Lichenicola cladoniae: one gene and its partner. The main gene of each other region encodes a partner of the protein of the gene in region 2 in a complex. Links are inferred from orthologs where the notes say so. Each region holds a gene or a part of one and is shown on either strand. Other genes may lie near its edges. The genes, in order: HN018_RS14980 and pnp.

Evidence for each region.
Region 1: the proteins of pnp (region 2) and HN018_RS14980 are in contact, whole or in part, in a cryo-EM structure (PDB 9QH0), measured with the Escherichia coli proteins. The link is inferred for Lichenicola cladoniae from one-to-one orthologs.

Annotation. Positions count from the first base shown.
Region 1 is NZ_CP053708.1:3,295,899-3,302,629, reverse strand. What follows is about bases 1,236-4,944. They hold HN018_RS14980 (Rne/Rng family ribonuclease), read right to left. Parts: upstream 4,640-4,944; coding sequence 1,436-4,639; downstream 1,236-1,435. Other genes in these bases: HN018_RS14985 (hypothetical protein), read left to right, coding at 1,236-1,294. Also shown: more of HN018_RS14985, read left to right, coding at 1-1,235; HN018_RS14975 (N-acetylmuramoyl-L-alanine amidase family protein), read left to right, coding at 5,324-6,253; HN018_RS14970 (glycine zipper family protein), read right to left, coding at 6,266-6,731. UniProt on the Escherichia coli protein: Endoribonuclease that plays a central role in RNA processing and decay. Required for the maturation of 5S and 16S rRNAs and the majority of tRNAs. Also involved in the degradation of most mRNAs.
Region 2 is NZ_CP053708.1:1,759,069-1,765,003, forward strand. The notes cover bases 1,799-4,711. They hold pnp (polyribonucleotide nucleotidyltransferase), read right to left. Parts: upstream 4,409-4,711; coding sequence 2,189-4,408; downstream 1,799-2,188. Other genes in these bases: HN018_RS08100 (NAD(P)H-dependent flavin oxidoreductase), read right to left, coding at 1,799-2,079; rpsO (30S ribosomal protein S15), read right to left, coding at 4,584-4,711. Also shown: rph (ribonuclease PH), read left to right, coding at 1-29; rdgB (RdgB/HAM1 family non-canonical purine NTP pyrophosphatase), read left to right, coding at 26-646; more of HN018_RS08100, read right to left, coding at 667-1,798; more of rpsO, read right to left, coding at 4,712-4,853; tRNA pseudouridine(55) synthase TruB, read right to left, coding at 4,876-5,796; 8-oxo-dGTP diphosphatase MutT, read right to left, coding at 5,899-5,935. UniProt on the Escherichia coli protein: Involved in mRNA degradation. Catalyzes the phosphorolysis of single-stranded polyribonucleotides processively in the 3'- to 5'-direction. Also involved, along with RNase II, in tRNA processing.

The DNA of each region.
Region 1 (6,731 bases), 1.5 Mb from region 2 along the record:
CGCCGCGTTTAACGCCGCGTCCGGCTGGCGCTCGGTGCTCGGGCGCATGGTGCGCTGGAGCCCGAGGCCGTTCTCCGAGGCGGTGAGCGCGCTCTATCTTACTCTCTGCCACGGGCTCAGGCACTCGTTCGTGGTGCCGTTCCTGTTGCTGCTGTGGATCGGGTCGATCGCGGTCATCGCCGCCGCGGCACGCCGGGCCGGGGAGGCGCGGCCGGTGCTGTTCGCGGCAGTGCTGTTCGTGCTGGCGCTGATGCTGTGCCGGCCGGACGAGATGTTCTACTGGCCGATGGCGACCGTCGCCTATCTGTCAGCCTGGGCCGGACTTGCCGCGGTGACGGCACTCCGGCGCGCCGACACGGCGGCGGTTCGCCCGCCCTCGGCCGTCCCGATGACCGGCATGCTGCTGCTGGCAGCCTTCAGCGTCGAGATCGGCGCGGTCACCGTGCTCCTGGACGCCGTGCTCTGGGTCGTCGTCGCGCCGTCTCGCCTGCCGGGTCGGCCTGAAGCGGCCGGGTTCGCACGCAGTCGGCTGTCTGCTGCACGAGCGGGGCTGGTGCCGGCACTGGCGGGCGTGCTGATCTGCTTATCGGTGTATGTCAGCCGGATGCGGCCGATGGTCGAGGTGCTCGACCGCAGCAGCCTGCTGGCCGGCAACTGGCTGCGCAGCCTCCACGCGGCGGTGCCGGTTTTTGCGCATGAGCTGGTCGGCGTGCCGGGCCTGCCGGTGCTCGCCGCGATCCTGCTCAAGCTGGCGATTCTGCTGGTCCTGCCGCCGCCGGGCGCATCGACCGGGCCGGCGATGAGGCGCCGGATCGTCTGGGCGGTGTCGTTGCTGCTGGGCGCCTTCCTCTCGGTCGTGCTGTCGTTCCACCAATTCGGCATGCTGTGCTGCCAGCGCCACCAGACGATGCGGGCCGGCATGATGCTGCTGGCACTGGTCGCGCTGGCGCCGTCATCCGCGCTGCTCTGGCGCCGGTTGCCGGCGGGCCTGCGCGAGGTGACGCTCGCCGCTGTACTTCTGCTGCTGCTCGCAGCATGGACGCCGGCACTCAGGGCCGATCTCGCCCTGGTGCCCGGGCAGATGCGGGCGAGGTCGGAAAGCTGGAGTTCCGCACGCGCTCCGGGCGACGCGATGCTGTTCGCCGTGCCGCCGCCAGGCAAGTTGTTCGGCGGGCCGTCCTGGCCCTCGCAGACCGTCAGGCTGCGCGACGGACAGGTCCCCGCCTACGGCGCGGAGGCGATCGCGGCGTTCTTTGGCAAGCACGAGATGACGATCGTGCAGGCGCGCCCGTAGCGACCGCACGATACCGGATGCTTGCGACCAGGCCGGGGTAAACGTTCCGCCAGGCGCCTCCGTGTCGGTCTGGCCGCCTGCGGGATCGATGATCCGCAGGCGGTGACGCGACCCGGAAGTGCCCGGAAGACCGTCAGATGGTCAGCGTTTCCACCAGCCGCTCCGGGGCTTCGCCGCGGGTGCATCGCTGCTGATGATCTTCGCCTGGACGATGCTCGGATCCGCGACGCTCACAGCGTCGGCTGCGGGCGCCGGTTCCGGTGCTGCCACAGACGTTTCGGGCGCTGGTTCCGGCGCGATCGCGACCTGGGGGGCTTCGGGCTCGGCGGCCAGCTCGACCGCCGGGTCCGTTGCATCCGGGGTCACCGCCTCGACCGGTGCAGCCTTTTTTGCCCGGCTGGCACGTGGCTTCCGCACCTTCGGAGTTGCCGGCGCCTTGGCATCCGCGGCGACGTCCGGACCGAGGTCCAATGTCGGCGCAACCACCGGCTCGACCTCTCCGATTGCGTCCACCACCGGCTCCGGTACCGGCACGGCCGCTTCCTGTGCGGGCTCGGCCGGTGCCGGTGCCGGGGTCGGCTCCGGTGTCGTCTCCGCTATTGGCTGCGAACGGATCGGGCTGGACGGCGCGTAGGACGCCGCCGATGCCGATGGGTTAGGCACCAGGGCCACGCCTTCGTCAGCGTCGCGTTCCATCAGTTCGAAGATGTCGTAGCTACCTGCAAACGGATCGGCCGGCGTCGGACCGTTGTACGGGCGAGGCGCCTGCCCCTGCGCATCCTGACGGTCGGCAGGCCCGGCATCGGCATCGCTGCCGTCCGGACGGGGACGATTGCGCCCGCCTCCACGACGGCGACGACCGCGCTGTCCGGGGTCCTGACCGGGTTCGGCAGCCCGGGTGGCATCGACCGGCGCCACATCGGCCGCGCTCGCTTCGAACACCGACGGCGACGCCAGCGTTTCCCCAGGAAGTAGGGTCGGTGCGACCGCATCGGCGGTCTCACCCGGCATCTCGTCCTCGTCGCTGCCGCCCAGCTCGGGCTGTGCCGCGCCTTCGGGCATGACCGATCCATCCTCGCGACGGCCACCACGGCGGCGGCGGCGGCGGCGCTTGCGACGGTGTTCGTCCTCGCCGTCCGCGGCAACCGGGCCTTCGGACGATGCCGCCGCGTCCGGCAGGGCCGGCTGGGCCTGGTCGGCCACGCGGGCGACGACCGGCTTCTGCGCCTGGACGGGCTCGTCGTCCCAGCCTTCCTCGGTTTCGGCCATCACCGGCGGGGGTGCCGCCGCGATCGGGATACGAGTTGCCTGGACCGGCGCCGGAGCCGGACGCTCGACCGGTGCGGCGAGCTGTGGCCCGACATAGGTGCCGATCTTGTCGATCTCGAGCGCCGGCGGGATCAGGCTGTCGTCCGCGAGCAGATGCACCGTCAGATGATGGCGGGTCTCGATCTCCTGCAGCCAGGCACGCTTGTGGTTGAGCACGTAGAACGCCACCGACGCGGCGACACGGACGCGGATCTCGGCGGATTTCCGCTTGCCCGCTTCCTCCTCGATGGCACGCAGCACATGCAGCGCCGAGCTCTCGGTGCCGCGCATGAAGCCGCTGCCGCCGCAATGCGCGCAGGTCACGAAGCTGCTTTCGGCAAGCGACGGGCGCAGCCGCTGGCGCGACATTTCCATCAGGCCGAAATGGCTGATCGAGCCGACCTGGATGCGGGCGCGGTCGTTGCGCAGCGCGTCCTTGAGGCGGCGCTCGACCATGGCATTGTTGCGTCGCGCCTCCATATCGATGAAGTCGATGACGATGAGGCCGGCCAGGTCGCGCAGGCGAAGCTGGCGGGCCACCTCGTCGGCGGCCTCCATGTTGGTGCGGAGCGCCGTCTCCTCGATGCTGCGCTCGCGGGTGGAGCGGCCGGAGTTGACGTCGATCGCGACCAGCGCCTCGGTCTGGTTGATCACCAGGTAGCCGCCCGAGCGAAGCTGCACGGTCGGCTGCAGCATCGCGTCGAGATGGTGCTCGACCTGGTAGTGCGAGAACAGCGGCTGGCTCTCGTCGCGCCAGAGGTTAACCTTGTTGGCGTTCGCCGGCATCAGGGTGCGCATGAACTCGCGCGCGCCCTTCCAGCCAGGCTCGCCGTCGACGACGATTTCCTCGATGTCCTTGGTATAGACGTCGCGGATCGCGCGCTTGATCAGGCTGGCTTCCTCGTAGACGAGGCAGGGCGCCGAGGATTCCAGCGTGGTCTCACGGATGTCGTCCCAGGTCCGCAGCAGGTATTCGCAGTCGCGGCGGATTTCCGGCTTCGGTCGCTGGGCGCCGGCGGTGCGGACGATCATCGCCATGCCGCGCGGGATTTCCAGCTCGGTGGTGATGTCCTTCAGGCGCTTGCGGTCGGCGGCCGAGGTGATCTTGCGGGACACGCCACCGCCACGCAGCGAATTGGGCATCAGCACGCAGAAGCGGCCGGCCAGCGACACGTAGGTGGTGAGGGCGGCGCCCTTGTTGCCGCGCTCCTCCTTGACGACCTGGATCAGCAGGATCTGCCGGCGGCGCATGACCTCCTGGATCTTGTACTGGCGCAGGAAGCGGGCGGTGCGGCGTTGCGCGCGGCCGTCATCGTCGCCGCCGTTCTCGCCACCGACCGTTTCCGGGGCGGGCTCGTCCGACTGCTCGGGACGCGGCTGGCGGTCGTGCGCGGAGCGGTTCGATACGCGGGCCGGTGCGTCGTTCGTGCCGTCCTCGGCGTTGCCGGACTCCGATGCGCCGGACTCCGATGCGCCGGACTCCGATGCGCCGGCATGCTCGGCGTGGGTATCGGCATCCGCGTAGACCGTCTCGACCTGCACTGCGAGCGCGATGGTGCCATCCGGCTCGGGGCCGAATTCGCTCTCGTCGTCGGGCTGGTCCGATGACGGCTCGAAGGTCTCGGCCTGATCGGCAAAGGGATCGACGCTGGACCTGCGATTGCCGGACGGGGCGTGGTCCGTCGTGTCGTCGCCGCTGTCGTCGTCGGCCTCGTCCTCGCGATCGGCGCGGGCCTCGTCGGCGCGGGCTTCCTCCTCCTGGAGGGCGATCAGCCGTTCGCGGTCCGCAACCGGGATCTGGTAATAGTCGGGATGGATCTCGCTGAAGGCGAGGAAGCCGTGCCGGTTGCCGCCGTATTCCACGAACGCCGCCTGCAGGCTCGGCTCGATTCGGACGATCTTGGCGAGGTAGATATTGCCCTTGATCTGCTTCTTCGCCGAGGTTTCGACGTCGTAATCTTCGAGCCTGTTACCGTCCAGCACAACGACGCGGGTTTCTTCCGCGTGTGTCGTGTCGATCAGCATGCGCTTGGTCATGAGAGAGGGAACTCCGGTGGGCCGGGGCACCGCTCCAGTCGCCGGGTCCGGCCGGGCGGTTGCGCCCTAGCCTCCGGACGACGAGGAAAACAGGAGGGAGCGTCGCGCGCGCGGCAATGGGGGGCAGTTGACGGGCGTCCGACGCCTTGGCCGACGGCACCGCGGATACCGCATGGCGCAGGGCCATTGGTGATTCCTGGTTCCGATTCGGGGCTATGGCGGCGATCATCCGGTCCTTAGGCGTGAGGTGCGGGGGCCGCACGGCATGCCGGACGGTACCCGCTGTGGGCTAACAGGGCCGTGCAGGGCTGCGACATGACATCGTCCCGGCTGACGCGGCATATGCGGGAGCATCTTGGCGCTTGCCGGGCCGGACGCGGAAGACCTGCTCCCGGTGACCATCGGCGCGCGTTCCATGCGGAAGGCATAATGCCGGACGAGAACCAGTTCCAACGGAGCGCGCCGAAGACGCAACTTCCACGAGAACGAGCACGCTCGTCACACCCTTCGATGATGACAACAAACTTCGGCTGCTGCAAGCCGCTTCGCCAAGGTGTTTCCGGAGCGCCGGTAGTGCGCAGGATCATGATCGTCGCAATGACGCGAGCCTCTATGCTATCGTCTTGAGTGCCAAGGTCAGCAGTCGCCTGCAGACGCTTGTAACCACGAACAAAGGCCGTGCGCATGCGAGGTGATTCGTTGCCGGTTCCGCCGGTTGTTCCGCCAACCGAACCGCAGCCCGACCGGCATCGCCGGCGCCTGCTGTCGGCAACCTTGTCCGGCGCCGGCCTGATCGGGGCGGGCCTGCTATCGCCGCGCGCGGCGCAGGCGGCGGCGGAGCATACGATGCACCGGTCGGGCCATCACGCTCCGGTGGCGGCGCCGGCGATCGTCGGCCGGGCGCAGAAGCCGATGCCGCTGGTGATGCTGGACCCGGGGCATGGCGGCAAGGATCCCGGCGCCATCGGCATTTCCGGAACCTACGAGAAGCACATCGCCGAAGCCGCTGCGTCCGAGCTGCAGCGGCAGCTGCTGGCAACCGGCCGGTATCGCGTCTCGCTGACCCGCGGCACCGATGTGTTCATCCCGCTCGAGGACCGCGTCGGTATCGCCGAAGGCAAGCAGGCAGCCCTGTTCGTCTCGATGCATGCCGATGCGCTGCATGATCCCGGCGTACGCGGTGCCAGCGTCTATACCTTGTCGGACGGAGCCTCCGACGTGCAGACCGCGGCCCTGGCGCGCACCGAGAACAGCGCCGATCGCTTCGCCGGCCCCCGCTTCCACGGCACGTCGCCCGAGGTGCAGCGGATCCTGGCGAGCCTGGTGCGTCAGGAAACCCGGTCGGGCTCGGCGCACATGGCGGGAAGCGTGGTTGCCGCCTTCAGGCCGCGGATCGGGCTGCTCACCAACCCGTCGCGTCACGCCGGCTTCGTTGTCCTGAAGGCGGCCGATATTCCCAGCGTGCTGGTCGAGATGGGCTTCATGTCGAACCGGCTCGACGAGGCGGCCCTCAGGCAGTCATCGCACCGCACCCTGGTCGCATCCGCCATGGCGCGGGCGATCGACGGCTATTTCGCCTCCTCGGCGGGAGGCTTTACCCGTCTCTCCGGCTGATCGCAGCCCGGCCTACCAGCCGTAGCCCTCGCCCGGGGGCGGCAGCGGCGGCGGCGGCGGCGGCGTCAGGGCCGGCGCGTAGCTGCCGTAACCACCCGGGCCTTGGTACGCGACCACCTGCGGCTGAACGATCATGTTCCCGGAACTGATGGTGCACTGGGCATAGGCGTTGTCGTAGTTCCCCTGGAACGCGGCGCCGGACCGTTGCGCGCTGTCGGCGCCCGAGGCGGAGCCGAACAGGAGCCCGCCACCCGCGCCGATCGCGGCACCCGCAGCCGGATCGCCGGCGGCGGCGCCTAGCAATGCGCCGGCTGCCGCACCGAGTACCGTGCCGAGTGCCGCACTGCCGATGCCGCTCTGGGTCGCGGCCTGCGATGGCGTTACCCCACCGTTCGCCTGCACGGCTGCCTGCCGGCAGCGTGCGTCTTCGGCCTGGAACTGCTGCGCGCTCTTTCCCTGTCCGGGCTGCGCAAGGATG
Region 2 (5,935 bases):
GCGCCCTTGCGAAGGTTGCCAGCCGATGAACGAGACCTTGCCGACACTCTCGAAGGGCGACCGGCTGGTGCTGGCCAGCCACAACCGGGGCAAGCTTGCCGAGTTCGACGCGATGCTCGCCGGCCACGGCATTACCCTGGTGTCGGCGGCGGACCTGGACCTGCCCGAGCCGGAGGAGACCGAGGACAGCTTCGAGGGCAATGCGCGGCTCAAGGCCCATGCCGCCGCGCGTGCGTCGGGCCTGCCCGCCCTGGCGGACGATTCCGGCTTCTGCGTCACCGCCCTCGATGGCGCGCCCGGGATCTATTCCGCGCGCTGGGCCGGGCCGGCTAAGGATTTCGGGGTGGCGATGCAGCGGGTCCATGACGAGGGCGGTGCCGCCCTGCTCACCGATCCGCATGCCTGGTTCGTGTCGGTGCTGTGCCTGGCGATGCCGGACGGGCGCGAGGCGGTGTTCGAGGGACACATCAACGGACAGTTCGTCTGGCCGCCGCGTGGCACCGGTGGGCATGGCTACGATCCGGTGTTCATGCCGAACGGCGATGGCCGCAGCTTCGCCGAGATGCTGGAGGCCGAAAAGAACGCGATCAGCCACCGTGCGCGGGCATTCGCGCTGTTCAGCGACGCCTGCCTCCCACCCGCCTGAACGGGTGCTCGCCGGTCGCCTCAGCGACCGGTGAGGATCCGCTCCATCAACTGCTTCACGGTCGGGATGAAGCCGTTCGAGTAGAATGGGTCGGTGCCGAAGCGATAGGCATTGTGGCCGCTGAACATCAGGTTCTGCTCGGTCGCCTCGATGTCGTCGTCGGCGGCGTGGCTGATGCTCTGCAGCGTCTTCTGGATGCAGAACGAGCGCGGGTCGGCCTTGTGCCCGTTGCTGTAGCTCGGAGCCTTCTGGCTCCAGCTCGAGAACCGGCACTCGGACAGGCACCCCATGCAGGCCGCCTGGTCGGCGGTGATCTGCGCCGTCTGGGCCTTGGTATCGAAAACCAGGGTCGAGTCCGGTGTGCGGAGCGCCTCGACATAGCCTTCGTGCTCCCAGGCCTGGGCTCGGACCAGATCCGGCTGGGTCAGGTAGACCAGCCGGCGGCCACCGATATAGTAAGGCGCCACGTGATCGCCGACCGGGTCGGCACTGAACGCCACCTGGCGCTCGCTGCGGCCACGCAGCTCCCGCAGGAAGTCGTTGCTGACCGCGGACGAATAGAAACCGGTCGGGCTGAACTTGTTGAGGTAGATGTCGCCTTCCTGGAGATGCAGCAGCCGCTGCTTCCAGGCGCTCGGGATCGGGCTTTCCCGGGTCAGCAGCGGGCGGGTTCCGAACTGGAACGCGATCGGGCCGAGATCGGGATTGTCGATCCAGTCCTCCCACTCCTCGAGCCACCAGACGCCGCCCGCCATGATGATCGGGGTGTCGTTGAGGCCGAAGGTGCGCATCAGCCGGCGCAATTCGAGCACGCGGGCGAACGGCGCTTCCGGCTTGTCCGGCGATTCGCTGTTCGACAGGCCGTTATGGCCGCCGGCGAGCCAGGGATCCTCGTAGACGACGGCGCCGAGCAGTTCCGCGGTCTTGGAATAGGCCCGCTTCCACAACGCGCTGAAGGCGCGGGCGGAGGACACGATCGGGTAGTAGTGGATGCCGTAGCGCGCCGCGATGTCGGACAGGCGATAGGGCATGCCGGCGCCGCAGGTGAGGCCCTGGATCAGTCCGCGCGCTCCTTCGAGCACCCCGGTGATGACCCGTTCGGCGGCACCCATCTCCCACAGGATGTTGGCGTGTACCCGGCCCTGGCCGTCGGCGAGCTCGTGCGCCTGCTGGGCCTGGCTGATGCCGCCGGCGATGGCGAAGTTCACCATCTCTTCATGGCGGTCGCGACGCGTCCGGCCGGTATAGATCTGGGGGACGACACGGCCGTCGGAATCGTAGCTGTCGGCGTTGACGACGCTGATGGTGCCGGCACCTCCGGACGCCGCCCAGTGACCGGAACAGATCCCGGTGGAGACCGAAACGCCCTTGCCGCCTTCGACCAGTGGGAGGAGCTCGGTTCCGCCCATCCGGATCGCATTGATCGTCTTCATCGCCAGCCGTCGTCGCCTTCAACGCTTGATCCGGCACCAAGACGATGCCGTGTCGTTGCTCAGATTGCAGGCCCGGCCCGAACTCGCAAGAGCCGGACCGGTATGCTCGTCAGTCCGCCGCGTCAGTGCGACGTTCCGGACGCGGGCCACGCGGCCTGTCCTCACGCCGACCTTCGGGACGACCACCGCCCTCGTCGTCACGTCCGCCGCTCTTGCCGCCGACCGCATCGGTGATGTCCGCACCGGTTGCCTGGTCGACCACACGCATGGACAGCTTCACTTTGCCACGATCGTCGAAGCCCATGACCTTCACCTTCACGGCATCGCCGACCGAGACCACGTCTGCGGTCTTGGCAACTCGGCCCTGGGCCAGCTCGGAGATGTGCACGAGACCGTCGCGGGCGCCGAGGAAGTTCACGAACGCACCGAAATCGGCGGTCTTGACCACCTTGCCGACATAGATCGCACCGAGCTCCGGCTCGGCCACGATACCGCGGATGCGGTCGATCGCCTTCTGCGCCTGCTCGTCGGACGAGGCGGCGATCTTGATGGTGCCGTCGTCGCCGATGTCGATCTTGGCGCCGGAGAACTCGACGATCTCGCGGATCACCTTGCCGCCGGTGCCGATGACGTCGCGGATCTTTTCCTTCGGCACGTTGATCACGGTGATCTTCGGGGCCGTGGCGGACACGCCGGTACGGTTCTCGGTCAGCGCCTTGGCCATCTCGCCGAGGATGTGCAGGCGGCCGTCACGCGCCTGCTCGAGCGCGATCTTCATGATCTCGGGCGTGATCGAGGTGATCTTGATGTCCATCTGCAGGGCGGTGATGCCCGCTTCCGAACCGGCCACCTTGAAGTCCATGTCGCCCAGGTGATCCTCGTCGCCGAGGATGTCGGACAGCACCGCGAAGCCGCGATCTTCCTTGATCAGGCCCATGGCGATGCCGGCCACCGGACGGACGAGCGGAACGCCCGCATCCATCAGCGCCAGGCTGGTGCCGCAGACCGTCGCCATCGAGGACGAGCCGTTGCTCTCGGTGATCTCGGACACGACGCGAACCGTGTACGGGAACACTTCCTTGGTGGGCAGCAGCGGATGGATGGCACGCCATGCCAGCTTGCCATGGCCGATCTCGCGACGACCCGGGGACCCCATGCGCCCAGCTTCGCCAACCGAGTAGGGAGGGAAGTTGTAGTGCAGCATGAAGTTGGAGCGGTACTCGCCCTCGAGCGCGTCGATGATCTGCTCGTCCTGGCCGGTGCCGAGCGTGGTGACGACCAGCGCCTGGGTCTCGCCGCGGGTGAACAGCGCCGAGCCGTGCGCGCGCGGCAGGATGCCGACCTCGGACACGATCGGGCGCACGGTCTTGGTGTCGCGGCCATCGATGCGCAGGCCGGTGTCGAGCACGGAGCCGCGGACGATGTCGGCCTCGAGCTCCTTCAGCAGCGGCTTGGCCTTGTCGGCATCCAGGCCCTCGGCCTTCAGCGCGTCGAGAACGACCTTCTTGGCAGCGCCGACCTTCTCGGTGCGGGCCTGCTTGACGCGCTCCAGGTAGGCGCTGGCGATGCTCTCGCGGCCCAGCGTGTCGATGCGGGCCTTGAGGGTGGTCTCGGCCTCGGTCGGCTCGGCGAGCGTCCAGGGCGTCTTCGCGGAATGCTCGGCAAGCGCGATGATGGCCTCGATGACCGGCTGGAACGCGGCATGGCCGAACGTCACGGCGCCGAGCATGACTTCCTCGGACAGCTCGTGCGCCTCGCTCTCGACCATCAGCACGCCTTCGGTGGTGCCGGCGAGCACCAGGTCGAGCTGGCCTTCCTTGGCTTCCGCCAGGGTCGGGTTCAGCACGTAATGGCCGTTGGCATAGCCGACGCGGCAACCGGCGATCGGGCCGAAGAAGGGAATGCCGGACAGGGTCAGGGCGGCCGAACAGCCGATCATGGCGACGATCGCCGGATCGTTCTCGAGGTCATGGCTGAGCACGGTCGCCACGACCTGGACCTCGTTGCGGAAATTATGCGGGAACAGCGGGCGCAGCGGCCTGTCGATCAGGCGCGAATTCAGTACCTCCGCCTCGGACGGACGGCCCTCGCGCTTGAAGAAGCCGCCCGGGATCTTGCCGGCGGCGAACGCCTTTTCCTGGTAGTTCACGGTGAGCGGGAAGAAGTCCTGGCCCGGCTTCACCGACTTGGCGCCGACCGCGGTGCACAGGACGATGGTGTCGCCGTAATAGACCATGACGGCGCCGTCGGCCTGGCGGGCGATCTTGCCGGTCTCGAGGCGGAGCGTGCGGCCGCCCCATTCCAGTTCCTTGGCATAAAAATCGAACATGAGCTGTTCCTTGTCTTATTCGGGGGTCTGGCCGGACAAGGCGGGCGGCAGCGTCTCGGACGGCATGGAGGGGGACCCCATGTGGCCTGAAACGCTGTGGACTGTCCCGCCGTTGCCGGCTTGGTGGTTCTGCGGAACGAGGAGGTCCGGAGCGTCGCCCCGGACCTCGCCCGGTTTAGCGACGGAGGCTGAGGCGACCGATCAGTGTCAGGTAGCGCGACTGGTCCTTGCGCTTCAGGTAGTCGAGCAGGCGGCGGCGGCGGCCGACCAGCATCAGCAATCCACGACGCGAATGGAAGTCCTTCGCGTGGATCTTGAGATGCTCGGTCAGGTTGGTGATCCGCTCGCTGAGCAGGGCCACCTGTACTTCGGGCGATCCGGTATCGGTTTCGGCGTTCTTGTAATCGCCGATGAGCGCGGTGCGGCGCTCTGCAGTAATCGACATCGTGGTTCTCCAGGAACGAGGGTTACAGAAGGCGTTCCGGACGCAGCCACCCGTCTTCGAGTCGGCAGAGCCCGATCACGCGCCCCCCGTCCATGGCCCGTGCCACCCCGCCAGCGGGGTCTGCAGAGTCAGGAATCCGGCCCATCAACTCGACCAGGCTGATTGCCTGGCCGTGCGAGAGGCTTGCCGCTTCACTTGAGGTCAAGGCCAGCGCCGGGATGTCGGCCAGCGCGGTCGCAACCGGCAGCAGCAGCTCCGGTGAGGCAGGCGCGTTGTCCTCGCTCGACAGTATCTTGTCCAGGGAAATCGCGTCCTTCTCCAGGAACGGCCCCACCCGCAACCGCCGCAATGCCGACACATGCCCGACCGTGCCGCAGGCAACCGACAGGTCGCGGGCGAGCGAACGCATATAGACGCCCTTGCCGGACTGGACCTCGAATACCGCCGTATCGGCGTCGATCCGCTCGATCAGCTCGAACCGGTCGACGCGGGCCGGCCTCGGCTCCAGCACCGGCGGGCGACCCTCGCGCGCCATGTCATAGGCCCGCTCGCCGGCCACCTTGATGGCGGAGAAGATCGGCGGGATCTGCATGATGTCGCCCTGGAACGCACTCAGCGCCGCACGGAACTGCTCGTCGGTCGGCCGCACCTCGGAGGTGGCGATCACCTGTCCGTCGGCATCGTCGGTATCGCGTGCCTCGCCGATCCGCAGCGTGAAATGATACAGCTTGGTGCCGTCCATGATGTACGGGACCGTCTTGGTCGCCGCGCCGAACGCCACCGGCAGCAGCCCGGTCGCCAGAGGGTCCAGCGTGCCGCCATGACCTGCCTTCTGCGCATCGAAGCCGCGCCGGACGCGGTTCACCACGTCGGTCGAGGTCATGCCGGCCGGCTTGTCGACGATCAGCCACCCGTCTAGGGCGCGTCCGCGCTTGCGTCGCATCAGTCCAGTCGCCTCAAAGTCTGCCCGTCCGCGGCCCGTCCGCGGGGGAGGCAGGCTTTAGACGAGGGGACCCGCCGGAGCAAACCGGCCCGTGCCGCTCCGCTAGAGAAAGTCGCGCAGCAGCGGCACCAGCGGCTTG